3 regions of the Sporosarcina jeotgali genome follow, and region 2 is predicted to be linked to each of the others. Evidence: riboswitches for the same ligand, from Rfam matches in the RefSeq annotation. Region 2 holds a riboswitch; each other region holds the start of a gene.

Region 1 (5,124 bases), 590 kb from region 2:
AGTACAACAATTCGATCGGAAAGGAAGAGCGCTTCATCGATATCGTGTGTAATGAAAAGGATCGATTTCTTGTACGTTTCCCAAATAGACAGAAGCCATTGCTGCATTTCCAGACGTGTGAATTCATCTAAAGCAGAAAAGGGTTCATCCAGGCAAATAATCGATTGCGGTGCGTTTAAACTGCGTATGAACGAGACACGCTGCTTCATACCGCCTGAAAGCTCACTTGGATAGGCATCCTCAAATCCAGACAATCCTGCACTTTTAATAAGCTCCATTGTTTTGGAGCGATCGAATTTAGTACCGGCAATTTCAGAACTCAGTTCAACATTTTGAAGGACAGTCCGCCATGGAAAAAGCGCAGGACTTTGCGGCATATAACTAATGTGTCCGCGGGAATCATTCAGAACTTTGCCATCCAGCGAAATCGTCCCGGCGTCAGGTGTATACAGCCCGCCAATCAGCTGAAAGATCGTGCTTTTTCCGCTGCCTGAAGGTCCGACTATGGAAACGAATTCTCCTTCCTTCACAGACAGTGAAATGTCTTGAAGGACATGATTAGCTCCGTATGATTTCGATAGGTTGTTAAGAGCGAGTTGACCCATTCGATTCATTCCCTCCTGAACTGCGCCAGCGCAAGACGCTTTTTTCAATGGCTAAAATTATTCCGAAATACGTTAAGCTTAAAATCATAATCAGCACAATAGCAACGAAAACGCGATCCGTTTTGAACGACGAAGAAGCGAGTGTCATGTAGACACCGATTCCTTTGTTCGCACCGAGCCATTCAGAAATGACAGCCCCCATGACACTGTATGTCGCTGCGATTTTCAGTCCGGAAAACAGAGAAGGCAATGAGTGCGGCCACTGCAATTTCCAAAAAATCTGGCGGTTGCTTGCACCGATCATCTTCAAGTAGTACAGCATATCCCGGTCTGTTTGTCTGAATCCATCCAGTGCCGCAATCGTGACAGGGAAAAAACAGACAAGAACAATGACAATCACTTTAGGAAGCATCCCGAACCCGAACCAAATAACGAGGAGCGGAGCGAGTACAATGACGGGAATATTTTGCGATAAAATCAGAAGCGGATAAAATGCTTGCTGAAGAAATGGAATGCGGAACAATACAATCGCAACCCCGATCCCTACCGTAATGCCGACAAGATAGCCAGTTGCTGAAAGAGTGATTGTGGACAAAATATGTGAGACGTACAATGAATAGCCTGTAAAAGCCTCTTCAGCAATTTGAGTAGGTACGGGAAGGAGCCAAGCGGGGACATCGAAAATTCGAGCAGCCCCTTCCCAAATAACGAGTAAAAGGATGAAGACCACGAGTGGCCGCCATCCTTTGTTCACTGCCGATTTCATCTATACTTCTCCGTCAGTTTATCCATAGATGCCCCTTTGGGGTTGCTGTAGATTTTCACTTGAGAAATGACACTTGACGCCCCTAATTCCGTCATGCGCGTGTTCATCTTTTCAATAATGTGAAGCAAGTTTCCAAGTTCACCTTCCATAGTCGTTTCAAGTGGTGCAACACGGTAGGGAACACCGGATTGTTCGATAACTTCAATTGCTGCATCCACGTATGGAATGACGTCTTCGCCATTCGGTGTTTTCGGGATTATTTGAATACTGACAAGGGCATTAGCCATGATTAGTTCCTCCTTAGTTGGGTAAAAACTCGTTTGTAAATGCATCTTTTGCGTTGAATTCACCTTCAAGCAAGTCGTTCTCTTCCATCCATTGTGCGTAATTTTCCCATGTTTTCAGCTGCTGTTCACCAAAACGAGGTGCATCATCCTGATATTTGGGAGAGAGCCATTGCTGACTTTTTTTGACGAGCTCAGGATCTAAATCCGGAACGGCTTTAATTAAGATATCCGCAGCTTCTTCAGGATGATCTATGGCAAACTCATACCCTTTTACAGCAGCCGCAACAAATGCTTTCACCTTCTCAGGATCTTTTGCAATGAGTTTTTCATTTGTTGTGATGACAGGTGTATAGTAATCCAGTTTTTCGGAGTAATCTTTTAAATATTGCATGTTCAGTTCCATCCCGCGCTGTTCCGCTTCGATGCCTGTCCAGCCGTAGTATACCCAGGCCAGGTCGATATCCCGCTGAATAGCTGTGAAGAAATCGGAAGAACCCATGTTGATGTATTTCACTTTACTGCTATCTCCATGATCTTTTTCCATCAGCGATTCAACGACAGCCTGTTCGACGGGTGCACCCCAGCCGCCATAATTTTTTCCTTCAAAGTCTTTAGGCGATTCGATGCCTTCTTCTTTTAACGAAGCAAATCCAGATGTATTATGCTGGATGATTGCTGCAATCGAAACGATGGGAATTCCAGCTGCACGGGCTTCTGTAAGAGCCTCTTGTGCTCCGATACCGAAGTCCGCTTTTCCTGATGCAACGAGCTGGTCAGCACCGGCTTCGCCCGGAAGCATGATGTCCACATCCAGTCCCGCGTCTTTAAAGTATCCTTTTTCTTCCGCAACATATAAACCGGTATGATTCGTATTAGGTGTCCAATCGAGTGCGAAATGGACCTTTTGTGCGGTTTCTTTGTCCGGGTTGCCAGACGTGCCTGGTTCTTTTTCTGCACCGCATGCTGTCATAAGCGAAGCGGCAAATAAGACTGTTAGTATTCGTTTCAATGAAATCCCCCTCCTGGAGTTTCACACTGCAACAAAAAACGTGCGCTCCCAATCTTCGGGAGCGCACGTCACATAATCATTATGAAATGAATATGTTCCCTCCGCTGGCGTTACCCAGATCAGGTTCAAAGGGTCTGCATGTATCCTGCATCTCAACCGGTGTCCGGTACCCCTACATATTGTCAGTGATGAAGTTGTATTGTAGTCATTTATTATTTTGCCATACTTATCTGAAACTAGCAAGTGTCGCATATTCAACGTTTTTTACTTTCCGCAATGAATTTAGTCATGATATACTAAGAAAAGGATATTAACCTCTGATTCATCCAAACAGAAAGCGAGTGGTCAAAATGGGCCGTAAATGGAACAATATTAAAGAAAAGAAAGCGTCAAAAGATGCAAACACGAGCCGGATCTATGCAAAGTTCGGTCGCGAAATATATGTAGCAGCAAAGCAAGGGGAGCCGGATCCGGAATCGAACCAAGCTCTTAAAATCGTCTTGGAACGTGCGAAAACGTACAGTGTTCCAAAAACAATCATTGAACGTGCTATTGAGAAGGCAAAAGGCGGCGGCGAAGAAAGCTATGACGAGCTTCGTTATGAAGGATTCGGACCAAACGGATCGATGGTCATCGTCGATGCGTTAACAAATAACGTGAACAGAACAGCTTCGGAAGTACGCGCAGCATTCGGTAAAAACGGGGGTAACATGGGCGTAAGCGGATCTGTCGCTTACATGTTTGACCATACTGCAGTTTTCGGAATTGAAGGAAAGTCTGCAGATGATGTTCTCGAACTTATGATGGAACACGATGTAGATGTCAATGACATTAGTGAAGAAGACGGACACGTATTAGTATACGCAGACCCAACTGCATTCCACGAGGTTCAAGAGGCATTTAAGTCTGAAGGAATCACTGATTTCACAGTCGCTGAACTGACAATGCTTGCCCAAAACGATGTCGAGCTGGACGAAGCATCTGCTGAGCAGTTCGAAAAAATGATCGATGCAATCGAAGATTTAGAAGACGTGCAGCAAGTCTATCACAACGTAGATCTTGGAGAATAAAACATACGAAAAAGCGACAAGAGCAGTTCTCAGCTCTTGTCGCTTTTTTTGCTGTCACCAATTATTATTTCGATACTTCTTATAATAATTGACCTGTCTCAAGAACAAATAAAGCTTGCGCTTCAAATGCTTGTCCCCTTTGTAGAACAATGGGTTCACAAACTTTCTCTGCTTCAGCAACCGTTTAATATCCCGTTTAACCGCCTTGTTCGTTACGAATTTCTTAAGAACAATTTTTGGAACTACCGTGAACAGGAACGGCTCATTTAGTAACACAAGCGGCTTTTGCTTGTGGTAAATCAGATCATCTACAAAATAGCTCGCCATATTATGTCCAAGCGCAGTCGTATAATAACTGGAACGGCCTTGTCGGATATTCACTTCAAATACTTTGAATTTTTTATCACGCGGGTCATACTTCAAGTCAAAGTTTGCGAAGCCCTGATACCCGACGGCTTCTAAGAAGTTTTTCAACTTGTACATCATTTCTTCGTTATATCTTGTAATTACAGCGGTGTAGTTTCCGATTGCCGTCACTGTATGTTCCTGTAAAACAACTTGTGCAAACGTAACGAGCTGAGTTTTTCCAGCAGAATCTGCATAGATCACAGAATCCCACATATATGTATCATCGCCGGGGATGAAATCCTGAATGATGAGTTCTTCGTTATAGCCGCTGTTTTTCACTGTTTCAATAACCTGATTCAATTCCCCAAGAGAATTCACTTTGTACACTTTTTGCTGTCCAGCAAACTTATTTTGGTTGTAGACAACTGTATCACTTGGCTTCACAATCACAGGATAATTCATATGCTCACTGAAAGGACCATCGGCTGCGCAATCGTAAAAGAATGTGAGGGGAGTATCGATTCCGTGTTCTTTACACAGCTTATAAAAGTGAGACTTAATCTGTAAATTATCCATAAGTTCACGATTGATATAGTTAAATGTGAAATATTCCCTTAAACGTTCTGCATGTTCAATGATGAGTCGCACGTACAAATCATTCGTACCGACAAGCAATAACTCGCGGCCGTCTTCTTTGTATTTTTTACTGATTTCAATAAGAATATCTGCAAATTTGTTTTCATCAGACAGCTCGTTATTCAATTCGATTTTGTGAGGAATTGTGCTGAGTTGCGTAAATGATAAAGGCTCTTTTCCGATTAATACTGGATGGATATGGTAGGCTTCGTGAAAAGAAATTGCCATATTGTATGCGTTCATGTCCGTACCGATAATGATTGGCAAGAACGGAAGTTTTTTTGCGTTCATGGTATCCTCCTAAAATGCGATGGAATTGTCGTACATAATTGTTCTCCCTTCTATATTACATGGAAAACACATTGGGATACAACAGATAGCCTAGGAGAGAGTGCGCCTCAAC
Region 2 (5,124 bases):
CGCACCGCCCCCGCTATCGGAACCGGCAATCGTTAACGCTGCTGATGTCATGACATCACTTCCTGTTCGTACTGGAATTGATCATCGGTAACATCAGAGGATTCTGTGGAATGAAGCGTATTTAAGAAATTCATAGCAAAATCACCAGGTCCAAATGATTGCTCTGCTGCGATTTCACCAGCCTTTTTATAAAACGCAAGACTTTCCGCTGCTGTATGAAGAGCATCCGCCTGACTAACTGCTAAAAACGCTCCGGCGACAGCATTTAGAAGACACCCGGAACCGGTAACGAGCGGCATTAGTTCATGTCCGCCTGATATCCGAATCACACGCTCTCCATCCGTAACTAGGTCGGTCTCGCCAGTAACAGCGACTAAACAGTTATTCCGCAGAGCAACTTGCTTCGCTGCATCTGTAATATCAACGTCACCGCTTCCAGCGTCAACTCCTTTTGCATTCCATGCAACTTCAGCAATAGCTGCAATTTCGCCCGCATTTCCTCGAATTAACGAAAAGTCCAAGGTATCTAATAAATGATTCACAGTTTGCTTGCGAAACGCAGTAGCGCCTGCTCCAACAGGGTCGAGAATGAGAGGGTGACCATGTTGGATTGCACTCTTTCCAGCTGCAATCATGGAATTGACTGTTGTTGGATCCAGTGTTCCTATATTCAAAAGAGTACAAGAAGAAATGGCAGCAATTTCCGCAGATTCTTCCAAGGAATCGGCCATGATGGGAGAAGCTCCAAGAGCTAATAAGCCATTTGCTTGGAAATTAGCAACTACACTATTTGTCATGCAATGGACTAATGGTTTTGTCTGTCTGAGGTTCTTAAGAATAGTTTGTTGTCTCATGAAACTGAAACCTCCGTTACACCATCTGTTTCCCATTGTTGTTTCGTCCAAGCCATTTCCCAGAATTGCAACTCGTAATGACTGCTTTTCACAAAATGTGCTTTCAGTTCTTCACGGTGTTCAGCAGAAACAGAATCCGCCAGCTCGTTCATGCGGTTAATTTGTTCGCGTGTGGCTTGTTCAAACCATTCTGACCCGTAAGTCGCAATCCATTTATCGTAGATCGGATGATTCGGCTCAGCGTTTTTCAATCGTTCACCAATCTCGTAATACAGCCAATAGCAAGGAAGTAATGCCGCTAGTGTATCCGCAAGATTTCCAGTCATTGCGGTTCGATAGAGGTGTGAAGTATAGGCATACGCTGTTGGCGCAGCCTGAAAAGATGAGAGATCCTTATCCGAAACAGAAAGCAATTCAAAGAACCCTTCATGAAGTGAAATTTCAGCACCGCATGTTTCTTCAGCGTGTTGCGCAAAGCGTTGTGTGGTCGGTAAATCTTTCGCTTGGACTGCAGCCAGTGCATGGACTTTTGCGAAATGCTTCAAGTAATAGGAATCCTGAAGAACGTAAAATCTGAAAATGTCTTCAGGCAGTGTCCCTGCCGCTAAATGCTGGACAAATGGATGATTGAAACTAGCCTCCCAGCTTTCATTACAAAGCTTACGAACTTCTTCACAAAATGTCATTTAAAACCGCCCCTTTCGATGAATGAACCGAAAAAAAGCCGCCCCAATCGACTCATCAGTCGAAGGAGCGGCTCGCGTTATAGGAAGTTTTCAGGGATCTGCCCGAAAAAAGACGTGTCCATTTGCGATCCACTTCCCTCCGCTGGTATGAGCCAGATCAGGTTCCAAGGGTCCGCATATCTATACGCGTCTCAGTCTTTTACAAAGACTCCCCCAGTGGGCAATCGTTTTCAGTTTTCCCCCTCACTATACCATAGTTTTAAAAATTGGCAATAAGGGCAAAATACAATTACTACGTAAAAAGGAGGCTATGTAATGTCGCAGCGTTTTGAAATTACATCTGTTACCCACGAAGTTGGGCGGATTGCGTTTGATTGGGACGATGCAGGCGGAACGTATCATGTGTATAAAGACGGCGAGCACATCTACGAAGGTACATCCCCTGACTTTCAAGATACAGACATTTTAGCGGATACATTTTATAAATATACAATTGAACGGCATGTAAATGATGAAGTGAAAGATGTAATCGTCATGCAGACGTCCACGTTTTCCGTGGAGAAGAACAAAAGCAATCCTCTTCAATCACTTGTCATGACCACCATCATCGCACGTACACAGATTGCTTTGTCTTGGGAACGACTGAGTAATACTGAAACGTATACGATTTATCGTAATGGTGAACAGCTTGCTCAAGTGGATTCAAATCGATACATCGATCGGGATTTCAATATAGATGAGCCAATTACGTACGCAGTTTACTGTGAAAGACCAATTGCTCAATCTGAAGAAACTTTTAACAACGCCCGCTCTTTCATCGCCAAAGCGTTAGGGGTCTTCTTGCCAGAAGAGAATGAACGGCCTGCTAATATTGAAGGTTTCACGATAATGAAATCTATTGACAAGCCCACAGCATTATTGGCTTCAATTCGTGATTATCATAAACCTGAACCAGTTAACCATTGGTCTTTCCGTTACAAAACTTTTCTGGAAGATGACATCCTTGAGAATCCGAACGTCCTATCCCCGAATCGATATTTTAAAGGGGATAATCGAAAGTTCGACCCCGAATCAGATAACTATCGGACATTTGTAGATATAGAGATCACTGCAAACAATCCGGATCAGCCTATCACTTTCACAAAGAAGGTCGGAGAAAGTGTTGCTTATGGATTAGATAAAGAAATTCGGGATTCTGAAACAGCTACAGATGAAGGGATTTTTTTAAAGCAGTCAAATTATAATCGAAACGAGTCGCGATTCATTTTGGAACACGCTGTTGGCAATCCTCTTACAACTGCACCCGATATCAACTACGAGGTGATGGCCGTATTGAGGAGGAATGGTACGTTTGACCTCACGGGTTTCCATGACCAGTCTCCAAATCATGAAATTTATCTAAAAAAAGGGGAGACCCATCGATGGATTCCTGTTCACCAAAGTCGCAGTGAAGGACTTGCTTATATGAGCGGTGTTACAGCATATCAGTATTGGCGTTTTTCCAATATCAATTAAGGCAACTCGTGTTTAGGCAGCACTTTTGACAATGATAGGGTAATCAATTATATTTATCTTGAATTCAAGATAAAAGGGAGAGGGACGAATATGACAAAAACAGCGATTGTTTATTACAGTTCAACAGGTACGAATCATCAGCTGGCAGAATGGGCGGCAGCAGCGGCAGCAGAAGCGGGGTCTGAAGTAAAGTTATTAAAAGTGAAGGAAACGGCTCCTGCAGCGGCAATCGAATCCAACGCGGCATGGAAAAAACATCATGACGCGACGCTGGATATTCCAGAAGTGACCCCGGAAGATCTGGAATGGGCAGATGCGATTATTTTTAGTGTGCCAACACGATTTGGAAATATTCCTGGACAAGTACAAAGTTTTATCGACACTGTTGGGGGATCATGGGCTCAAGGCAAACTTGCAAACAAAGCAGTGAGTGCAATGTCGTCCGCACAAAACGAACACGGCGGACAAGAGGCAACAATTTTATCGCTTTATACGACGATGTACCATTGGGGAGCAATTGTCGCGGCACCGGGCTATACAGATCCAGTGTTATTTGCAGCGGGAGGAAACCCTTACGGAACAAGTGTTGCGGTTGCACAAGACGGCGAAATGAAAACAGATCGACAAGCCATTAAAGCGGCAGTGGACTATCAAGCGAAGAGAACAGTTACTGTTGCTAAAGCACTTCAGCATATGGAATGAGTTAGATCGTTCTAGAAAATAACAAAACCGTCACCCACCCGGGTGACGGTTTTGCTATTTCACGAGTAATACAGGACATCTTAAGCGCTTCATCACTTTATGACTGACGCTGCCGAGAATCATTTCTTGGAAAGAACTAAGCCCTCGACTTCCGATTACAACAAGGTCGAACGACTCTGAATGCGCATAGTCGATCAGCGCAGGTGCAGGCTCGCCATGCAGAATTTGTACGTTGTAAGGGACATCGTATTCACGAAGGACCAATTCCACAGGTTTTAGTTGCTTTCGGCGTGTCAGGTCCAGCGAGTCCTTACTTTCTGCGTGCAGGACAGATTCTTTAGCCTTGTCAAAATCAGCGACAAATACAATTGTAATCGTACAGTCATCTGAACAGTTAGCAAGCCGGGCAGCTTCTCTAGCTGCGCGAATGGAGTTTTCAGATCCATCTGCAGCGAGCATGATTGTCTGATACATCGTTGCCACCTCATTGATCAATAGAGTCAGGTCATGAGCTCGTTGAGCAGACGCCTGCTGGATTCCCCTAATCCGATAATTGTTACATTCAAACCCTTGCTGCGATAGGATTCCGTCACTTTCGTAACAGCGACAGCTGCCGAATCATCCCATACTTGTGAATCTGTAAAATCGAGGATGATGGTACCAGTGGTTTCATCCATATGAAACGAATCATGGAATTTCTCAACGGATGCAAAGAATAATTGACCTTTCACAGCGTAGCGTATGGAATCATCCTCAACGATGCGATCTACATGGATTTTGGAGATTTTAGCAACGAACAGAACAGCACTCAATACAACTCCGGCAATGACCCCTTTAGACAAATCATTTGTTGCTACCACAATAACGACTGTTGTGAGCATGACCAAAGCGTCTGCTTTAGGTGCTTTTCTAATATATGTGAAAGAGCCCCAGTCGAATGTTCCAATTGAAACCATAATCATAATCCCGACGAGAACAGGCATCGGAATCTGAACAACTAAGTCGCCCAGCACGATAATTAAAAACATTAGGAACGCTCCTGCCACAAACGTTGACAGTCGCGTTCTGCCGCCTGATTTGACGTTAATGACCGATTGACCGATCATTGCACAGCCAGCCATTCCTCCGAAAAAGCCATTAATGAAATTGGCAATTCCTTGTCCGCGGGCTTCTTTGTTTTTTTCACTATCTGTAGCGGTCATATCGTCTACAATCGTGGCAGTTAGAAGAGTTTCCAGCAAACCGACAATTGCTAAAGCAACAGAATAAGGCAGTATAATCATCAAAGTCTCAAGTGTAAAAGGCACGTCAGGAATGATGAAGTTCGGTAATGATTTTGTAATTGTACCGAGATCACCTACAGTTCG
Region 3 (5,124 bases), 360 kb from region 2:
TTAACGCAGGATTCACTCGAAACAACCATGTTTCCCGATCAGGCGTAAACCAAGCGGGCATTCGCAACACCTCCTTGACGCGTGCATGACACGAGCTCGCCATCTGAAACTGTCCAATGATCTGTCGCGAAATGCGATGCAATTTCTAAATCATGCGTCACCATCACAATCGTCATCCCATTCCTTCGTAACGACTCCAACTTTTCCAGCATCCCGAACGTATTACGTGCATCTTGCCCGAATGTCGGTTCATCCAACAACAATATGCCGGTTGAAGAAGTTAGCGCAGTTGCAACGCTCAATCGTCTCTTTTGCCCGACGGATAACTGATACGGATGGCGGTCACCTGAGACGGGCAGGTTGAACAGCTCAATCATTTCCTCTGCATGGCGATTCGCTTCCGCCGAAGATGATTTTTGCAACGAAATCGTTAACTCATCCATAATCGAATTCGTGACAAATTGAAGCTCAGGGTTTTGAAAGACGAGCGATAGCCCTGCAGGAAGGGTTTTCCTGCGCTTCTTTTGTACAATGGGCTCGCCATTCACACGCAGCGCGCCTGACGTTTTTAATAACTGCATAAGCGATAACAGCAGCGAGCTCTTCCCGGAACCGTTCTCTCCTAGAATCGCCACCCAAGCACCTTGGCTGATCGATGCACTTGGCACGTGAATAACGGATTTCTGCCCGCGATACCCGTTAAATTCTTCGGCATGAAGAACTTCAAACGTACGTGTAGATGAACGATTTTCATTCAACTTCTTATACGCTTTTGACTCCAAATAGTCTTCCCATACTCCCGGATACCAAATCCCATATTGAATGAGTTCTTCCTTATAAACTTTGAAAATCGAATCGGGTGGACCATCTGCCAAAATCATTCCATCATCCGTAAACAGAACGACACGGTCAATCCACTCAGCAATCTGTTCAATTTTGTGTTCCACAATGACAACAGTCTGCTCAGCTGTTGCCGCTTGAATGGAGGTCCAAATTTGTTCTGTTCCTTCAGGATCGAGAAGGGCAGATGGTTCATCCAGAAATAGTACTTCAGGGTCCATCAGCAATACGGATGCTAAGGCTAACCGTTGTTTCATGCCTTGCGAAAGTTCGAGAATGGGCGTGTGAATGTCTGTCAGATGAAGCCCTACCCGCTGCAACACGTCAATAATCAACTCTGGCATATTTTCGCGAGGGACGTTCAAGTTTTCGAGTACAAACGCAAGTTCCTCATCTACATAAGGCATGCAGAATTGTGTATCTGGATCTTGGAAGACAAATCCCCATGAATCCGGAAGTTCAAGTTTTTCTGCTTTCATTGGCAGCTCAAAGGAATTCGGGACGATGCCGCTGGCAACTTGCAGCAGCGTTGACTTGCCGCAACCGCTAGGACCGAGCAGCAGCACTTTTTCACCTTTACGGACTGAGAAAGAGAGGTCCTTGAATAACAAGGATTCCTCTCCAGGAAACTTCAATCGCAACTTCCTTATAGTGAACGCAGCCTCTCGTTGTGGGGTGATGAAAGTTTCCATTCAAATCACCTGTCCAGCAGCGAATATTCTTCTTTCGCCACGGGTCGTATGGATTGCGTCACACCTGTTGCTTCGAGTGCACGAACGATCAGAACTGCGAATACCCCTGTAAAGATGAACGCACTGATTACACGCAACCCATACTTTACAACGAGCGCCCAAGTTTCCAAGTCCGCATATCCGTAAAACATGTCCAATCCGAAACTTGCAGCACATGAGAATACTCCCGCAACCCCCGCAATTACCATCGAAAACTTTCTATAACGGAATGCGGCAAACAGCAATTCTGCGGCAAGGCCTTGAGCAAACCCATAAATCAGAACTTCCAAGCCATGTCCGATAAATGCAGAAAGACCTGCACCTGCAATACTGGCAATCAATGCGACACCCGGCTTACGGATAAGCAAGAATGCAAATACACCATTCATGAACCACATTCCATAAAGCAACTGTCTCGCAACCGGAATCATCGGTTTGACGACGGTATAAAGATCATCCCAGAACTTCATGAGAATCCCGAATACGACCCCTACCATTATCGTAATGAGTAAATCGGTGAATGTTAACTTTTTCAATGAACTCCAACTCCTTTTTTGCTTCTGTTCTCACAAAAAAAGACCGTCTGAAAGCGCAGACGGTCGAGGAGTGGGTTCCCGGGTACCCAAATGATCCTCAGATCACGGCTCTCTACGCTGGCATTATCCAGATCAGATGCGGTCAGCAGCGGATTCGTCTGCTATCTCAGCCTGATTCACTCAAGCACCCGTACGGTCAGTTATGTAAGTGACTCGAGTATACACCAGTAGAAATTTTCTGGCAACCTCTCTAACACCTTTTAGTTTCAGAGATTAATTGGTCGCCACAGCTGTTTCTAACCGTTTACCGAACTTGTCGCGCCAATCGTCAGCAAGAGCCTCAATCGCTAACACACGCTGTATCCCTTCCACATCTTTAGGATTGTGGAAATACGTTGTATTGGCTTCAAGTACTGTGACTCCAAGGGGATCTCTTGTGTGTAAAGCGATTCTGTCATCTGACCGAACTAACCCTTCCTTTAGAACGCGGCATAAGTAGCCGGTAAATCCGGTCTGAATCATATGTTTCATAACTGGTAAACCAAGCCGCTGATCAATAGTGCTGCAAGGGATTCTTCCTTGTGTCACTTGAATGACAGCATCTCCTAGTGTGAAGACATCACCAATACATACTTCAGATTCTGTCATTCCGGAAACTGTAATATTTTCACCGAATGCAGCAGACGGAAGCACACATTCAAATTCGTTATTCCATAGAGCATAGTGTTCATGCGGATAAATACAAACTGCACGATCCGGACCGCCATGGTGTTTTTTATCCGCTACATCATCCCCGCTGAAACCATCAACAGACAATAACACTTCTTCGATTGTTTCCTTACAAATACCCGTAATCAATTCTCTTCCTTTAGCAGTATCAATCTTTTGAGGGATACCTGTTGCGAGAGTTCTCATCTGTATAGCTGCCGTCATCCGAATTCCTACTTTCACAAAAGTTTCCTTTAAGTATAGCAAACAATAGGAATAGTTTGAGCATTGGAATGAAAGTTTTTTCTCTTCATTATGTTTTATGCACATAACGGCAGGGTAGAAACTTAACAACTTAGTAAAGGGATGTGAAAATATGAAAGCAGTGACGTTTCAAGGAAAAAAGTCGATGGTGACAAAAGAAGTGAAAGCACCGAGTATTCAAGAAAATAGCGATGTGATTATCAGAATCACGACGAGTGGAATATGCGGATCAGACTTACATCTTTACCATGGTGGAATTGTACCGGAACAAGATTATGTTGTTGGTCACGAACCTATGGGGATTGTCGAAGAGGTCGGTTCGGACGTGAAAACATTAAAGAAAGGCGACCGTGTCGTAATTCCGTTTAATATCGGATGTGGAGAATGTTTTTTCTGCCAGCACCAGATGGAGAGTCAATGTGACAACTCGAATCCTCACGGAGAAGTTGGCGGTCTTTTCGGTTTTGCGGAGCCGAATGGAAATTATCCGGGAGGTCAGGCGGAGTACTTGCGTGTCCCATATGCAGACTTTACGTCTTTTAAGGTTCCGGAGAATAGCGAACTGAAAGACGAACAGATCGCACTGCTTTCAGATGTCATCCCTACAGCGTACTGGAGTGTCATCCACAGTGGATTGAAAAAGGGAGATACGGCAATTATTATGGGCTCAGGTCCAATTGGATTGATGGCTCAAAAATTTGCATGGATGAAAGGTGCAAAACGAGTGATTGCAGTAGATCATGTGAATTACCGTTTGCAGCATGCCAAAAAGACAAACAAGGTAGAAACCTATAACTTTAAAGAACATGATGAAATCGGTAAGCTGCTGCATGAAGAAACGAAGGGCGGCGCAGACGTTGTCATTGATTGTGTAGGAATGGATGGAACTGTTCAGCCGGGTGAAACATTCGGTTCGAATGGTGATAACCAATTTGGAACCATCAGCCCGATAGTAACGGCTTCAGAAGTTGTTCGTAAGTTCGGCACAGTCCAACTTACAGGTGTCTATGCAACAGACGCCAACAATTTCCCGCTAGGTGATTTCTTCACTAGAAACGTTTCTCTTAAAATGGGGCAAGCTCCTGTTATCCATTTGATGCCTGAGCTTTATAAAAAAATCGAAGAGAACGAATTCGATCCAACCGATATTATTACACACAAAGTGAAGCTTGAAGATGCCGCTGATGCGTATTCCATTTTCGATAAAAAAGAAGACGGCTGTATCAAAGTTTTATTCCAACCATAATTTAGAAAAGTGCGATGTTTGCTCATCGCACTTTTTTTGTTCGACCAAATGAGCCGCACCCCCTATAATGAGACAGAAGATAGAGTACGTATAGGAAATGGGGATCAGTTGTGAAGAAGGCAGTTATATTCGATTTTGATGGGACGATCATCGATACAGAGTCAGCATGGTTTGATATATATCAGGAAATTTTGAAAGAGCAGCATGGATTCAATTTAACATTGGGGGAGTTCGTGAAAGTTGTAGGGTCAACAGATGGGGACCTATTCGACTTCATCGATCAATCGCTGGATGTGCCAATGGATCGAACTGCTTTTCATGACCAAGTCAATGCGAGATTTGAAACCATTCGGGAACAATTAGCGTTGCGTGAAGGGTTTTTGGAAACAGCGAAGGAGTTGAAAGAACGCGGTATGCTCCTGGCAGTTGCGAGCAGTTCGAATCGTAATTGGATTGAAGGGTTTCTTAAGCAATACGGCTTGATAGAGTACTTCCCCATTATTGTGTCTGCTGAAGATGTTGAAGAAGTAAAACCGAATCCAGCCATTTACAACGTAGCATTGAAACGATTAGGTGTGACGGCAGATGAAGCAATTGCAGTGGAAGACTCCTATAACGGATCAATTGCGGCAATTAGCGCAGGTGTGCATTGCTTAATTATCCCGAACGATGTCACACGTTCGTTGTCGTTCCATGAAAAAGGGCAGCTCATTGAGTCGTTTGCTGATTTTGACTACGAGCTGCTGAAGTGATTTAACACAAATCCATACAAAATAAGTAAGCGTTCTGTCCGAAATGG

What was found. Region 2 has a riboswitch for thiamine pyrophosphate ahead of tenA (thiaminase II). Riboswitches for the same ligand answer to the same signal wherever they lie in the genome.
Region 1: it holds a riboswitch for thiamine pyrophosphate, as region 2 does, so the genes downstream of both, PGH26_RS11905 (ABC transporter substrate-binding protein) here and tenA (thiaminase II) in region 2, are expected to answer to the same signal.
Region 3: it holds a riboswitch for thiamine pyrophosphate, as region 2 does, so the genes downstream of both, PGH26_RS13130 (ECF transporter S component) here and tenA (thiaminase II) in region 2, are expected to answer to the same signal.

What each region holds. Positions count from the first base shown of each region.
Region 1 is NZ_CP116341.1:2,373,085-2,378,208, reverse strand. Features, by position in the region: gene PGH26_RS11920 (ABC transporter ATP-binding protein) at 1-605, opposite strand, end outside; gene PGH26_RS11915 (ABC transporter permease) at 586-1,371, opposite strand; gene PGH26_RS11910 (thiamine-binding protein) at 1,368-1,658, opposite strand; gene PGH26_RS11905 (ABC transporter substrate-binding protein) at 1,672-2,667, opposite strand; TPP riboswitch at 2,747-2,851, opposite strand; gene PGH26_RS11900 (YebC/PmpR family DNA-binding transcriptional regulator) at 3,018-3,737, shown strand; gene PGH26_RS11895 (carboxylate--amine ligase) at 3,792-5,012, opposite strand.
Region 2 is NZ_CP116341.1:2,964,727-2,969,850, reverse strand. Features, by position in the region: gene thiD (bifunctional hydroxymethylpyrimidine kinase/phosphomethylpyrimidine kinase) at 1-51, opposite strand, end outside; gene thiM (hydroxyethylthiazole kinase) at 48-854, opposite strand; gene tenA (thiaminase II) at 851-1,540, opposite strand; TPP riboswitch at 1,658-1,765, opposite strand; gene PGH26_RS15010 (DUF3238 domain-containing protein) at 1,856-3,055, shown strand; gene wrbA (NAD(P)H:quinone oxidoreductase) at 3,146-3,757, shown strand; gene PGH26_RS15000 (universal stress protein) at 3,812-4,231, opposite strand; gene PGH26_RS14995 (SulP family inorganic anion transporter) at 4,258-5,124, opposite strand, start outside.
Region 3 is NZ_CP116341.1:2,602,272-2,607,395, reverse strand. Features, by position in the region: gene PGH26_RS13140 (energy-coupling factor transporter transmembrane component T family protein) at 1-61, opposite strand, end outside; gene PGH26_RS13135 (ABC transporter ATP-binding protein) at 39-1,451, opposite strand; gene PGH26_RS13130 (ECF transporter S component) at 1,538-2,107, opposite strand; TPP riboswitch at 2,200-2,309, opposite strand; gene PGH26_RS13125 (MOSC domain-containing protein) at 2,381-3,040, opposite strand; gene PGH26_RS13120 (alcohol dehydrogenase catalytic domain-containing protein) at 3,192-4,325, shown strand; gene PGH26_RS13115 (HAD family hydrolase) at 4,436-5,077, shown strand.